One region of the Streptomyces malaysiensis subsp. malaysiensis genome, then DNA from elsewhere that is predicted to be linked to it. Evidence: riboswitches for the same ligand, from Rfam matches in the RefSeq annotation. Region 1 holds a riboswitch; the other holds the start of a gene.
The links. A riboswitch is a leader RNA that binds a small molecule or an ion and turns the genes downstream of it on or off. The one in region 1 is predicted to bind cyclic di-AMP.

Region 1 (7,651 bases):
GAGATGCGCCTGTCCGCGGAAGAGATCGAGCGGCTGGTCGACCTTCGGATGAAGCGGCAGGAGATCCTGAGCCGTCCGAAGCCACCGCATCTGTGGGCCATCCTCGACGAGTCCGTGATCCGGCGCGTGGTCGGTTCGCGTGAAGTGATGCGGGAGCAGCTGGATCACCTACTGCGCGCCAATGAGTCTCCTGACATCACGCTTCAGATGCTGCCGTTCGCCAAGGGCGCGCACTCAGCGGCCATGGGGAGCTTCGTGATCCTCGGGGGTGCCGAGCCCTCGCTGGACGTCGTGTACGTCGACATCCACGTCGGCTCGCTCTTCATGGAGAAGGACGAGGAACTGGAGCGCTATCGGGTCGCGTTCGACTACCTTCGCGCTCAGGCGCTGGACATGGCCTCGTCCTCCGCCCTCATCGAACGCGTCCGCGAGGAGATCTGATGCGCGAATCCTTCATATCCAAGAGAGACAGCGTCTGGTTCAAGTCCTCCTACAGCGGTGCCGGCAACACCGAATGCGTCGAGGTCGCTTTCCGGCCGGGATCGTCCGCTGTGCGGGACTCCAAGGATCCAGGAGGGCCTGTGATCGGGGTCTCGCACCGCGCGTGGGCGAACTTCGTGATGGCTGTGCGGGATGGGCAGTTGGGCTGAGGGTCGCCGTCGTCGGGCCTGAGTGTGTTGTCCGTGCGTCGGCCTGTCTGCTCTGCCAGGCGCCTTGCTTGGGGTAGTGACTGCGGACAACCATTCGGGGATGAGAACCGAGGTGCTGGCATTCGTTGCCGATGGGCCGCTTCCCGATGTGGGGGCGAGTGGAGAAGAGATCGACAGGCGCGTCGAGCAGCTTGACGCAATCTCCAGACCGGTCACGGCCCAGGAGGCCAGGGCTTTGGCCGAGTGCTTTGGGCCGGACGATTGCCATGGCGTCGCCTGGACGCTGCTGCACCTCATCGAGACGGGCCCGAACCCCGTCCTCACCGTCAAGCCCGCGCCGGACGCCAATGAATGGCAGGACCGTCTCTGGACGCGGGCCTTGAATGCCGGCCTCGTGGAGGAAGGCTGACGGGCCGGCCATCGTTCCTGGTGCCTGCTGCGTAGGGTCGGGGTGAGGAGATCCTTCGGAGTGGGAGGTATCGGGATGGCTGGAGTGCCGGTGGGGGTTGTGGCTGCGGGTGGGTTGGTTGGGGGGTATGGGGTGGCTCGGTGGACCAGGAGGCGGCCCTTGGGTGGGGTTGCTCTCGCGGCTGCGGGGGCGGTGGCCGCTCGGGGGTGGCGGGAGAAGGCCGGGAACGGGACGGCGGCCGCGCTCAGTGCGGCCTATGTGGCCGCCTTCGCCGGGTCCCACCCGCTCGCCAAGAAGATCGGGGCCTGGCCGTCCGTTTTCGCCGTCGCCGGCGGCGTGGCCCTCGCGTCCTGGGCCCTTGCCGATCGGCGGTAGGGGCCGGTCATAGGGCGGATGCCGGCGTAGGCATCGGTCGTAGGGCGGATGCCGGCGTAGGCGTCAACCGGGCGGGGCAGTCGTTTGTGCTTGGTGCCCGCCCGGTGTCCATTGGCCTTTTGGCTGTCGTTCGGCCCGCCCGGCCGGTCGCGGCTCAGTCCGACGCCGACGTCAGCAGGTCCAGTTCCGGCTGGGTGAGCTTGAGGTTCACCGAGGCCAGCAGGGGTGGGAGCTGGTCCACGGTGCGGGCGCTGGCGATGGGGGCCACGACCGTCGGGCGGGCGAGGAGCCAGGCCAGGGCGACCGTGGCGGGCTCTGTGCCGTGGTTGGCGGCGACGTCGTCCAGTGCGGCGAGGACCTTCTGGCCGCGCTCCGTCTCCAGGTGCTTGGCCGCGCCCGTGGAGCGGGGGCTGTCGACCGCCGTGCCCGGGCGGTATTTGCCGGTGAGGAAGCCGGAGGCCAGGGCGTAGTACGGGGCGGTCGCCAGGCCGTGGCGGGTGGCGACATCGGCCAAGTCGCCCTCGAAGGTGTCGCGCGAGACCAGGTTGTAGTGCGGCTGGAGGGCGACGTAGCGGGCCAGGTTCTCCCGGGTGGAGAAGGTCAGCAGCGCCTCCAGGCGGTCCGCGGCCACGTTGGACGCGGCGATCTCGCGGACCTTGCCCTCCCTGACCAGTTCGTCCAGGGTGGTGATGATCTCCTCCACCGGCACCGACGGATCGTCGTAGTGGGTGTAGTAGAGATCGATGTAGTCGGTGCGCAGCCGCTGGAGGGATTCCTCCACGCCCGATTTGATGGCGGACGAGGTCAGGCCGCGCGGCTCCGGGGAGCCACCGCCCACCCTGGTGGCGAGGACGATGTCGGAGCGGTTGCCGCGGGAGGCGAACCAGTTGCCGAGGATGGTCTCGGACTCGCCGCCCTGGTTGCCCGGTACCCAGGCGGAGTAGACATCGGCGGTGTCGATGAAATTGCCGCCGGCCGCCGCGTAGGCGTCGAGGACCCTGAAGGACTCGGCTTCGTTCGCGGTCCAGCCGAAGACGTTCCCACCGAGGGAGAGCGGGAAGACGGACAGGCCGCCGATCTTCCTTGTGATGTCAGCGGTGTCAGTGTTGTCAGCCATACGTTTTTACAACCGCCGGCGTACGTGTGTTGTTCCGGCCCGCCGTTCCCGGGGAGTTCCCGGGGAGTTCCCGGGGAGCGGCGCCGGTGGTCCGTAAAAAACCGGCGGCCCTGGCGTCAAGGGGGGAGAGAGCGCCAGAGCCGCCGGAGTATCAGGGGGTCATCCCGTGCTGGCGCAGCCAGGGCATCGGGTCGATCGGCGAGCCGCCGCCGGGCCGGACCTCGAGGTGGAGGTGCGGGCCGGTCACATTGCCGGTGGCGCCGACGCGGGCGATGACGTCGCCCGTCGACACCTTGCCCGAGGTGACGACCATCGAGGACAGGTGGCAGAACCAGAGCTCGGTGCCGTCGTCGAGGGTCAGCACGATGCGGTAACCGTACGAACCGGCCCAGCCCGCCTGGGTGATGGTGCCGCCGTGCACCGCCTTGACCGGGGTGCCGGTCGGGGCGGCGAAGTCCTGGCCGGTGTGGTCGGCCGACCATATGTCGCCCGCCTGGCCGAAGCTGGCGGTCAGGGTGTACGAGCCGACGGGGAGGGTATACGCGGCGGCGAGTCTGGCCTGGCGCTCGGCCGCGGCCTTCTTCTCGGCCGCCTCCTTCGCCCGCTGCTCGGCGGCCCGCTTCGCCGCGGCGGCGGCCTCGGCCTTGGCCTTCCGCTTCGCGGCCGCCTCCGCGGCCTGGTCGGCGGCCTTGTCCGCGGCGGCCTTGGCGGCGGCCTGCGCCGCGGCGGTGCGGCTGTCCTCGTCCGCCGCGTTCTGCTGGTTCTCGGCCTGCTGGAGGATGCGGGCGCGGAGCGCCTCGCCCGCGTCGGTGGTGCCGCGCTGCTCGTCCTCGTTGGTCAGACCGGCCTGGGAGAGGGGCGCGGCGGCGGTCTGCGAGCCGCCGCTGTCGTCCGACGCCCAGGAGCCGATGCCGGGCAGGTCCTTGGCGGCGGGCAGGCTGGCCTTGACCTGATCGGCGACATGTCCGAGGTCCGGCATGGATATGGGCAGTGCGGGACGGTCCTTGGCGCTGGCCATACCGCCCGCGCCGACCGCCGCGATCACACCGACCCCGAGGACGGCGCCGCTGCGCGCCATGGTCCCGCCGCGCTGCTTGGCCACGCGGTGCCGGCCGCGTACGGGAGCGATGGACTCCTCGGTGGGGTTCCACTCCTCCCAGGTCTCGGAGTCGAATCCGGCACCCGGGCCCTCGGCGGCGCCCTCGTCCGCGTAGAAATCGTCGGGGGCGAAGCGGCCGTCCCCGGAACTCATCCCGCCGCCGGCGTCGAAGCCGGGGCCGTAGGCGGTGGCGGTCCCCAAACCGCCGCCCCGTGTGCGATACGGGGCTTCGTCCAGGACAGACCTGTTGGACGCCACGGAGGCGCACTCCTTTCCTTCCCTCTCGCCTACCGGGTTAGCTGACGGGTTCGGAGCAGGAAGGTCTCCTACGGGTCAGGTTCGACCCGATTCACCCCAAGGTGTTGGTTCCCCGGTTCCCTTGGTGCTGCTGTTGGTGCGGTACTGCCGCTGTGCGTACGGGATTCGGCGACGGCGCACGGTGCCGTCCTTGCGACGGTTGTGACGACCGCGCTGCGTTATCGAACGTTAATAGAGAGCGCGATGTGATTCCAAGCTGTTCCGAGGAATCCGCGCACCTTTGGCATGAACTTAGCGCCCAAGAGCGGACAGATGGGGGCGAGTCGGCGGGCAGTGTGAGGGGGTGCATAACCGCAGGCCGGGCGATCGTGCATCAATTGTTATGCGGAGGGGTCTCAGTCGGTTACGGACGGTGTATGGCCCAGGTCGGCTACGGGCGGGGGGCGGGGGCGTTGTCCCTCGTACGGTCGCCGTCGTGCCCGTTCCTGCTGCCGTTGTCGCGCTCGTTGTCGCGCCGGTTGCCACGTCCGTTCTCGCGTCGGTCGCCACGTCTGTTCTCGCGCCCGTTCTCACGCCTGTTCCCGTACCCGTTCCCGTACCCGTTCCCGCATCCGTTCTCGTGTCCGTTCCCGCGGGCCCGGGTTCGGCGGACCGCCAGCAGCGCCATGTCGTCCGGTGTCCCGCCGCCCGTATGGTGCTCGACATCGGCCACCAACGCGTCCAGCAGCTCCTGCGGACCGGAGAAGCGGCGGCCGCGCAGCCGCTTCTCCGGGTCGTAGAAAACGCCGCCGCGGTCCCGGGCCTCCGTCACCCCGTCCGTGAACAGCAGCAGCGTCTCCCCCTCCTCGAACCCCAGCTCCATCACCCGGTCCGGCCAGCCGCCCAACTCCCCCATCCCCACCGGCAGCGCCGACACCTCCGGCTCCAGGGCGCGCACCGCGCCGTCCTCCTCCAGGAGCAGCGGTGGCGGATGACCGCGGTTGATCAGCCGCAGGGTGGAGTCGCCACGCGGAATCTCGGCCACCACTGCCGTCGTGAACCCCTCGAACACCTCCAGGTCGGCCCGCCGGGCGCCCTCGCGCTGTAGCGCCCGCTCCAGCCGGCCCACGAGCGCCTCCAGGGTCGTCTCCTGCTCCGCCGCCTCCCGGAAGCAGCCGAGGAGGATCGCGACGACCTCCACGGCTTGCAGTCCCTTGCCTCGTACGTCCCCGACGGTCAGCCGTACACCGTGCGGGGTGTCCTGGACCGCGTACAGATCACCGCCGATCGCCGCGTACTTCTCCGCCGGTACGTAACGCGCGGCGATCTCCAGCCCGGCGAGACGGGCGGGTGGCGCGGGCAGAACGGCGCGCTGGGCCGCCTCCGCGACACCGCGCGCCGAGGCGAGCCGGTGGTAGCTGCGGCGTACGACACGGTTGATCACCAACGCCAGCACGGTCACGGTCGCGACCGTGCCGATCTCGGTGGCCGCCTGGGTCGGGTCCCCCGCACCGTGCAACTCCGCCAGCAGACAGGTGGCGAACATGCCGACGACGGCCGTGACGATGGTCTGGCGCAACGGTAAGAGCGCCGCGGCGACCAAGGGGGCGGCGGCGAAGAAGGGCGAGGCGGTGTAACCGGGCGGCGCGGCCAGGTCGAAGCCGATGCCACAGAGGATGAGGAGTGACGGGGCCCACCGGGCCAACCGGCGACCCGGCGGCCCCTTGCCGCCCTCATCGGCCATCGGAGACCGCACCGCGGTGGGCCCGGTGGACGCGTCGTCAGCGGCACCGGACGCGGTGGCGGTGTCGATGAGCGTACGAAGGCGGGTCGGGCGGCGGGCGCGCGGGCGGCTCAGTCGGGGCCAGGCCGTACGCCATTGCGTACGCGACTCCGTACGGGCGCCCGTACGAGCCCTGCTCCCACGCACCCGCACCGGCTTCTCTCGCTTCCCTGGTCCGCGTCCCGCCGCCGTCGCTGTCGCCACTGCCGCTGCCGCCACTGCCGTCGCCGCTGCCACTGCCATCGCTACTGCCGCTGCCGTCACTGCCGCCGCTGCCGTCACCGTCGTCACCAGGCTTCCGGCTGACGGGCCGCCAGGCGAGTCGGTGTCGGCCAAGCGGGTGTGCTGCGGACAGGCGCTGTGGACAGGCGCTGCGGACGGGCGGCGTGAACGGTCCCGGCGATGCTGGGGATGGGATGGGGATACGTGCTGCCGTAACGGAGGCGTTCCTGGGCCTCGCGCCTTGATGGCCCCCTTACGGGCGCGGCGAACGCGCTAAGGGTGCGTCAGAGGTCGACGCCGAGCGCGCGGGCGCGGCGGTCCGCCGCCAGCTCCGCCGAGACCTCGTCGAGGTACACCTCGCACACCAGCCGTCCGTCCCGGGTGAGGTTGTGCTCCAGCTCCCACAGCACGATCTCGTCCCCTCCGGCGAGCAGGAAGGCGTGCTCGTAGAAGCGGCACCAGGTGGCGTCGGGACCGCCGGAGCGGCGACGGGGCTTGGGCGCGAGGGCGATGTCATGGGCGAACGCGGTCGCCAGCAGCCGCTCGGTCTCCTCGCCTGGGCGGTCGGAGTTCTCCGCGCGGCGCAGGACGCGGCGGGCATGGTCGGCCGAATTGTCGGCCACATAGGCACGGGAGGTCTCCACGGGCTCGGCCGTGTGCAGCAGCTGGTCCGGGAGCCAGAGCGGTAACCCGTCGAGCTCCTCCCAGCGGGCGCCGCCGAGGCGCTCATGGACGCGGCGCTCGGCCAGCATCAGGGCGTCCTCGTCCGCGTAGAGCTCGTACAGCGGGCGATTGCCCTCGCCCGTGTTGTGTTCCAGTTCCCACAGCAGCAGGCTGCTGCCGTCGGGGAGCAGGAAGACATGCCGATAGGTGCTGTACCCCAGCTGGCCGCACCGCTCGTTGCACTGTCGGCAGGACCGCAACTCGGACTGGTGCATCAGGGCGCTCCGCGCCTGGGCCAGCACCGACTCGCTGATATCGAAGCCGTTCTGAGCACGGGCCAGCAGCCCGTCCATCAGCTCGGACGGCGTCGCGTCCCCTCGTGAGTGCCCCATGTCTCTCCTCCCGCCTCCCGGCTTTGATTCGCCGCGCCCCCCGGGCGACCACTTCGCGTACTTAGCGTAGCGGCGCGAACACGCGCCGCGCTGGCGGTTCGGCAAAGCTGTCGGTGTGACTGTGCCTCACTCACTCCTGCGTCGTAGAGCCTGGATGTATCACTCGTCCGACCGGTCGAACAAGTCCGATGGTTGAAAGCGAGACGACCGTCACCACCCCGCCACCGTGCGGGCGCCGTACGGCCGTCGGGCGCCCGCGGGCCCGCTCCCGTACCTCCGCGCCGTCGCCACCCCACCTCGACCCCACGCCCGCCCCGCTTCCGCCCCGCCTCCGCCCCGCCTCCGCACCTCCGCACCGCGTCCCGAGCCGCATCCCCGTCGCATCCCGCGCTGCCTCGCCGCCGCATCCCGCCTCCCCGACGCCCACTTCCCCGCATTCCGTAAAAGGGATTCCGGTGTCTGCTGGGCCAAATGGTCCTTGCATTGGTCCCCCTTAGCGGGATTCTCGGAGAACACGCACCGGAAGAGCCGCACTATGCCGGACGGGTGAAGCTGACTGGCGGCCCGAAGCCTTAACTGATGAGCTTCGTTGTGTCATGCGTCCGTGAATTCGCGGAGCAACCCAGACGGAGGAATTAAGTGAACATCGGCAAGAAGGCGATTCTCCTGACCGCGGCCGCCGGCGCTCTGGTCATCGGTGGCGC
Region 2 (7,651 bases), on a different contig from region 1:
ACCGATCAGCTCATCGACGCCTTCGAGGAGAGGGGAGAGGCGGACCTCATCCATGAGTTCGCCTTTCCCCTCCCTATCTATGCCATCTGCGATCTGCTCGGGGTGCCGCGGGAGGACCAGGACGATCTGCGGGACTGGGCGGGCATGATGATCCGCCACGGCTCCGGACCCCGGGGCGGAGTGGCCCGAGCGGTGAAGCGGATCCGCGGGTACCTCGCCGAGCTGATCCACCGCAAGCGCGGCGATCTCGGCGAGGACTTGATCTCGGGGCTGATCCGGGCCAGCGACCACGGTGAGCACCTCACCGAGAACGAGGCCGCCGCGATGTGCTTCGTGCTTCTTTTCGCCGGCTTCGAAACGACCATCAACTTGATCGGCAACGGCGTCTACGCACTGCTGCGCAATCCGGAGCAGCGCGCCCAGATGCAGCGGGCGGTGGAAGAAGGGGACGAGCGGCTGCTGGCCGCCGGGGTCGAGGAGCTGCTGCGCTACGACGGACCCGTGGAGATCGCCACCTGGCGGTTCGCCACCGAGCCGCTCACCCTCGCGGGGCAGCGCATCGCCGAGGGCGAGCCGGTGCTGGTGGTGCTCGCCGCCGCCGACCGGGACCCCGAGCGGTTCGCGGCGCCCGATGTCCTCGACCTCGCCCGCCGGGACAATCAGCACCTCGGCTACGGCCACGGCATCCATTACTGTCTGGGCGCCCCGCTGGCCCGGCTGGAGGCCCGGACCGCGATCGGCACCCTGCTGCGGCGGCTGCCCGGACTACGGCTCGCGGCCGATCCGGAGGATCTGCGATGGCGCGGCGGGCTCATCATGCGCGGGCTGCGCACGCTTCCGGTGACCTGGAATTCCACCGGCGGCTGAAGGCCCAAGCCCCGTACGGCGCGACATAGGTGACGAAACATCAGCCGTGTGACCTCGGCGTGACCTGGGATACATCCGCTTGTGATGATCGAGGGCCCTCGCTATGTTCACCGGCAAACCCAGTCGCCATAGCGCCTAGGAGAGGTCAATCGCATGCGTTCCGGTAATGGTCGACACCGTCGCCCTCGTCAGGTCCCGGCCATCATCGTCGCGGCGGGGGTCACGGGGGCGGGCCTCGCCATCCCCCTCTTCGGGGCGGCCGGCGCACAGGCCGCCCCGGCCGCCACCTGGGACCAGGTCGCCGAGTGCGAGAGCGGCGGGATGTGGAGTGCCAACGAGGGCAACGGCTTCTACGGCGGGCTTCAGCTGACCCTCGACATGTGGAAGCAGTATGGCGGCGCGGAGTACGCCCCGCGCCCCGACCTGGCCAGCCGCTCCCAGCAGATATCCGTCGCCGAGGCGATCCTCGGCGACCGTGGCCCCGACGCCTGGCCGAGCTGTGCGCTGGGCGCCGGGCTCGCCGATGACGCCGGCGCCCCCGATGGGGACCCCGGCGGTGCGGCCACCGCGGACCCGGGCACGGGCCGCGGCGGGGACGAGCCGGGGGACCGAGGGCAGGACGGCTCCTCCTCCCCGTCGCGGGACGGTTCGGAGACATCCGGCAATACCGATAAGACGGATGAGCCGGGCTCGGCCGAGGGGTCCGAGGCGCCCGACGCCTCCCAGTCCCCCGACGGGCGGGACGGCTCGGAGTCGGACCGCCGGGCCTCGGACGGTCCGGAGTCGGGCGGTCCGGAGTCGGGTGGCTCCGACCGCTCGAAGGAGCCCTCGACGACTCCCTCCGCCGACCCCACGTCCTCCGGCCGCCACCGCGGCGCCCCGGACGCGGGGGAGCGGGCCGACGACGGCGGTTCGTCGGACGCCCGGCCCTCCGGGCGCCATGCCTCGCGCGAGGCTGCGGACCGCGAGCAGAGCCCCACGGGTGACGATTACACCGTTCGCCCCGGTGACAACCTGTCAGGGATCGCCGAGCACCGGAATGTGGCCCGGGGTTGGGAAGGGATCTACGAAAACAACGAGGACCTCATCGGGGTCGACCCCGACCTGATCATCCCTGGTCAGCGACTTGACCTCACCATCAGGGAGCAGTGATTCGGGGGGAATTGCCCGATCTGGTTCCGGTGAGACATACATCTCGTCACAATATCCGGGCCGTACCCCGTGTCCGATCTCTCCTCGCCCGGCCTACCTGCGTCGATGTGGACCGGGTGAGATCAATTACATACCCATTCGCTCCGCTTGGGGTGTTTGAACGTTCTCGGAAGGTGTGTTTACCGTTTTTCCGCTCGCCACCGCGGGCACCGCCGATCGTCACGCCGAATCCTGCCGGCGGTCGGGGGAAACCGACGCGTCAGCGCCGAAGGCAGGAGCGGGGGACCCAAGGTAGGTGCCGAGTGGCCTGTGGACACGGGCTTGTCGGCTAGGGGTGAAGCCGGGCGCGACCATCGCGACCGGCCGGGCAACTCACGTCCGAACCCGACAGCTCACCTCGTAGGCGTCGGTGAGGAAACGAACCAAACATGCTCAAGTCCAACGGGAAGCACCGCCGTCCCTCCAAGGCCACCCGTATCGCCGCACTCACCGGTCTCGCCGGTGCCGCCGTGGCGGCGCCGCTGATCGGGGCGACCTCCGCTTCCGCCGCCACCACCTCCCAGTGGGACCAGGTCGCGCAGTGCGAGTCCGGCGGCAACTGGTCCATCAACACCGGCAACGGCTACTACGGCGGCCTTCAGTTCTCGAGCTCCACCTGGGCCGCCTACGGCGGCACGGCCTACGCCTCCACCGCGGACAAGGCGAGCAAGGCCCAGCAGATCCAGATCGCCGAGAAGGTCCTCGGCAGCCAGGGCAAGGGCGCCTGGCCGGTCTGCGGCACGGGCCTGACCTCCGGCGGCAGCCCGTCCGCGCCGTCCGCGCCGTCCGGTTCGCAGGACCAGTCCTCGGCCTCCACCAAGTCGGCCCCGGCCGCCAAGCCGGCCCAGCCGAAGGCGGAGCCCCGTACCGCGCCCGAGCACGCCGCGCGCCAGGAGGCCCGTGGCCCGATCAAGAAGGGTGACGGCGAGTACAAGGTCAAGTCCGGCGACACCCTCGGCAAGATCGCCAAGGCGCACGATGTCAAGGGCGGCTGGAAGAAGCTCTTCAAGCTGAACAAGGACATCATCGAGAAGGCCGACCTCATCTTCCCGGGCCAGCAGCTGCACCTCCGCTGAGCCACGGCCACGGATACGGCTACTGCCTGAACGAGCCCCGGTCGAACGTGCCGCCCCGACGGCACGTTCCGCCGGGGCTCACGCATTCCCCGGAAATCCGGATATGTAATCCGGAATCTCGCTTTTTGTGTCACGCCCCCGTCTCGTGGGGCGGGCGAACGCGGGGCGCAGCCCTCCCGGCCCGTTAGGCTCGTGCTGCTACCGCAGACCCATACGAAGGAGAACCTCGTGCCGTCCATCGACGTCGTCGTAGCTCGCGAGATCCTCGACTCGCGAGGCAACCCCACGGTCGAGGTCGAGGTCGGCCTCGACGACGGCAGCACGGGCCGTGCCGCCGTTCCGTCCGGCGCCTCCACCGGCGCCTTCGAGGCCCTCGAGCTCCGTGACGGCGACAAGAACCGCTACAACGGCAAGGGCGTGGAGAAGGCCGTCCTCGCCGTGATCGAGCAGATCGGTCCCGAGCTGGTCGGCTATGACGCCACCGAGCAGCGGCTGATCGACCAGGCGATGTTCGACCTGGACGCCACCCCGGACAAGTCCTCGCTCGGCGCCAACGCGATCCTCGGTGTCTCCCTCGCCGTAGCGCACGCCGCCTCCGAGGCGTCCGACCTCCCCCTCTTCCGTTACCTCGGCGGCCCGAACGCCCATCTGCTGCCGGTCCCGATGATGAACATCCTCAACGGCGGGTCGCACGCGGACTCCAATGTGGACATCCAGGAGTTCATGATCGCCCCGGTCGGCGCGGAGTCCTTCTCCGAGGCCCTGCGCTGGGGCACCGAGGTCTACCACACCCTGAAGTCCGTGCTGAAGGAGCGCGGTCTGTCCACCGGCCTCGGCGACGAGGGCGGCTTCGCGCCGAACCTCGGCTCCAACCGCGAGGCCCTGGACCTGATCCTCGAGGCGGTCAAGAAGGCCGGCTACCAGCCGGGCCAGGACATCGCGCTCGCGCTGGACGTCGCCGCCTCCGAGTTCTACAAGGACGGCACCTACCAGTTCGAGGGGCAGTCCCGCACCGCCGCCGAGATGACCTCGTACTACGCCGAGCTGGTCGACGCGTACCCGCTGGTCTCCATCGAGGACCCGCTGAACGAGGAGGACTGGGAGGGCTGGAAGACCATCACCGAGCAGCTCGGCGACAAGGTCCAGCTGGTCGGCGACGACCTCTTCGTCACCAACCCCGAGCGGCTGTCCCGCGGTATCGACAGCGACACCGCCAACGCCCTGCTGGTCAAGGTCAACCAGATCGGCTCGCTGACCGAGACCCTGGACGCCGTCGAGCTGGCCCAGCGCAGCGGCTACAAGTGCATGATGTCGCACCGCTCCGGTGAGACCGAGGACGTCACCATCGCCGACCTGGCCGTCGCCACCAACTGCGGCCAGATCAAGACCGGCGCCCCGGCCCGCTCCGAGCGGGTGGCCAAGTACAACCAGCTGCTGCGCATCGAGGAGATCCTCGACGACGCCGCGGTGTACGCGGGCCGTTCCGCCTTCCCGCGCTTCAAGGGCTGAGCGGACACGTCTGACACCCGTCCCCGGCCGCGGTCCCGTACCGTGGCCGGGGACGGCGTTACTCGAAGCGAAGTCATCACCGGGGAGGCGACGTGCCGGCGGATCGCGAACGGTTCTCCACCGCGACCAGGCTCAAGGCGCTCGGCGAGCACGCCGCCGCCCGGGTCTACCGCGTGCGGACCAAGCGCCGCCGGGGCCGGCTGACCGGCCGGGCGGCCCTGCTCGCGCTGGTCGTCTGCTCCCTCGTCGTGGCGCTCGCCTATCCGATGCGGCAGTACATCTCCCAGCGCTCCGACATCGCCGAGCAGCGGCGCGAGGCCCAGCGGGCCCGTGAGGACGTCAAGCAGCTGCGGGAGCAGAAGGCCCGGCTGCGCGACCCCGCCTACACCGAGCGGCAGGCCCGGGAGCGGCTGCACTTCCTGATGCCGGGGGAGACCGGCTACAGCGTGGTGGACGGCAGCGGCTCCGCCGAGCGCTCCACCGACCAGGGCGCGGCCGGCCGCCCCTGGTACACCAACCTCTGGGACGCCGTGGACACGGCGGACGCGGCGGGGGCGGCCGGCGCGGCCCGCTGAGGCGCCGCGCCCCGGCCACCACCGGCGCACCCGGTGACGAATCGAAACGAAGAAGAAGAACTTCCCACTCATGGATACGCCCCCGCCCCAGACGGAGCCCACCGCGCCCACCGACGCGGACATCCACGCCGTACGGGAGCAGCTGAACCGCGTGCCCCGGGGTCTGCGTGCGATCGCGCACCGCTGCCCCTGCGGCAATCCGGACGTCGTGGAGACCGCGCCGCGGCTCGAGGACGGTACGCCCTTCCCCACCCTCTACTACCTGACCTGTCCGCGCGCCGCGTCCGCGATCGGCACGCTGGAGGCCGGGGGTGTGATGAAGGAGATGACGGCCCGGCTGGCCACCGATCCCGAACTCGCCGCCGCCTACCGCGCCGCCCACGAGGACTACATCGCGCGCCGCGACGCCGTCGAGGTGCTCCAGGGCTTCCCCAGCGCGGGCGGGATGCCGGACCGGGTGAAGTGCCTGCACGTCCTGGTCGCCCATGCGCTCGCGGCCGGTCCCGGGGTCAATCCGCTCGGGGACGAGGCGCTCGCGATGCTGCCGGAGTGGTGGCGGAAGGGACCGTGTGTCGGCCCCCGCGGGGCCGAGGACACGAGCCGGGAGGAGAGCGCATGACCCGCGTCGCCGCCGTGGACTGCGGCACCAACTCGATCCGGCTGCTGGTGGCCGACGCCGATCCGGCCACCGGGGAGCTGATCGAGCTCGACCGCCGGATGAAGATCGTCCGGCTGGGCCAGGGCGTGGACCGCACGGGCCGGCTGGCCCCCGAGGCGCTGGAGCGCACCTTCGCCGCCTGCCGCGAGTACGCCGAGGTCATCCGGGAGCTGGGCGCCGAGCGCGTCCGTTTCGTGGCCACCTCCGCGTCCCGCGATGCCGAGAACCGCGAGGAGTTCGTGCGCGGGGTCATGGAGATCCTGGGCGTCGAACCGGAGGTGATCAGCGGGGACCAGGAGGCGGAGTTCTCCTTCACCGGGGCCACCAAGGAGCTCATGGGCCGGTCCCATGTGCCCGGGCCGTATCTGGTGGTGGACATCGGCGGTGGTTCGACGGAGTTCGTCGAGGGCGGCGAGGGGGTGCGGGCGGCCCGCAGCGTGGACATCGGCTGCGTCCGGCTGACCGAGCGCCATCTGGCGGTGGACGGCCGGATCACCGATCCCCCGACGGAGGATCAGATCGCGGCCATAAAGTGCGATGTCGACACGGCGCTGGACCTCGCCGAGCGGACCGTGCCGCTCACCCGCGCCTGCCGTCCCGCGGACGGCCACGCCCTGGTCGGGCTGGCCGGTTCGGTCACCACGGTGGCCGGGATCGCGCTGGGCCTGGCGGAGTACGAGTCCTCCGCGATCCACCACTCCCGGATCACGCTCGACCAGGTCCGCGAGATCACCGGCAAGCTGCTCGGCTCCACCCACGACGAGCGGGCGAGGATCCCGGTGATGCATCCGGGACGGGTCGACGTGATCGGCGCGGGGGCGCTCATCCTGCTTTCGATCATGGAAAGGACCGGTGCCGAGGAGGTCGTGGTGAGCGAACATGACATCCTCGACGGGATCGCCTGGAGCATCGCCTGAGCGGGCGGAATAACGTATGAGCGGCCGCGGAACCCCCTTCGGGGGCCCTCCGCGAGCCCCCTCCGGGAAAGTTCGTGAAACTCTTCACATGAAAAAGGCGCCTGGTGGCCGCCCGATGCGGCGCTCCAGGGCGGTTTCGGTGACCGGGTCCCATAACTGACCGGATCGTGAGGTGTCGGGGAGGTGTCGCGGACCCCTGCGCGGGGTGCGTGGTCTACTCCCGCGTTCAGCCACAAGCCCTGCTCAGGGGGGCCGGGAACGTGTGAATCCGGCCAGTGGTTCCGCCCCGTTCGTATGGTATCCAGCACAGGGGCGGCGGAGTGTAGCAGATACCTCCACTATGCTTGTGAAGGGGCTCACGAGGTGCCCCCCTGGGGGTGCTGGATACTCGAATCATGAGCACCACGGAGCGTCCCAGGATCCTCGTTGTAGGCGGTGGGTACGTAGGCCTGTACGCGGCGCGCCGCATCCTCAAGAAGATGCGGTACGGCGAGGCGACCGTCACGGTCGTCGACCCCCGCTCGTACATGACGTACCAGCCCTTCCTCCCCGAAGCTGCTGCCGGCAGCATCTCCCCGCGCCACGTCGTGGTTCCGCTGCGGCGCGTGCTCCCCAAGGCGGAGGTCCTCACCGGCCGAGTGTCGACCATCGACCAGGACCGCAAGGTCGCCGTCGTCCAGCCGCTCGTCGGCGAGACGTACGAGCTGCCCTTCGACTACCTGGTCGTCGCCCTCGGCGCGGTCTCCCGTACCTTCCCGATTCCCGGTCTCGCGGAGAACGGTATCGGTATGAAGGGCATAGAGGAGGCCATCGGCCTGCGCAACCACGTCCTCGAACAGCTCGACAAGGCCGACTCCA

Region 2: it holds a riboswitch for cyclic di-AMP, as region 1 does, so the genes downstream of both, AB0E24_RS38255 (transglycosylase family protein) here and AB0E24_RS14215 (M23 family metallopeptidase) in region 1, are expected to answer to the same signal.

The regions. Positions count from the first base shown of each region.
Region 1 is NZ_JBEZNG010000005.1:505,777-513,427, reverse strand. It holds gene AB0E24_RS14240 (helix-turn-helix domain-containing protein) at 1-441, shown strand, start outside; gene AB0E24_RS14235 (DUF397 domain-containing protein) at 441-650, shown strand; gene AB0E24_RS14230 (hypothetical protein) at 751-1,059, shown strand; gene AB0E24_RS14225 (hypothetical protein) at 1,135-1,434, shown strand; gene AB0E24_RS14220 (aldo/keto reductase) at 1,589-2,551, opposite strand; gene AB0E24_RS14215 (M23 family metallopeptidase) at 2,703-3,908, opposite strand; cyclic di-AMP (ydaO/yuaA leader) riboswitch at 3,920-4,057, opposite strand; gene AB0E24_RS14210 (PP2C family protein-serine/threonine phosphatase) at 4,339-5,817, opposite strand; gene AB0E24_RS14205 (DUF6227 family protein) at 6,177-6,947, opposite strand; gene AB0E24_RS14200 (hypothetical protein) at 7,587-7,651, shown strand, end outside.
Region 2 is NZ_JBEZNG010000029.1:77,064-84,714, reverse strand. It holds gene AB0E24_RS38265 (cytochrome P450 family protein) at 1-867, shown strand, start outside; gene AB0E24_RS38260 (transglycosylase family protein) at 1,021-2,019, shown strand; cyclic di-AMP (ydaO/yuaA leader) riboswitch at 2,273-2,440, shown strand; gene AB0E24_RS38255 (transglycosylase family protein) at 2,448-3,134, shown strand; gene eno (phosphopyruvate hydratase) at 3,363-4,643, shown strand; gene AB0E24_RS38245 (FtsB family cell division protein) at 4,736-5,218, shown strand; gene AB0E24_RS38240 (DUF501 domain-containing protein) at 5,289-5,837, shown strand; gene AB0E24_RS38235 (Ppx/GppA phosphatase family protein) at 5,834-6,793, shown strand; gene AB0E24_RS38230 (NAD(P)/FAD-dependent oxidoreductase) at 7,189-7,651, shown strand, end outside.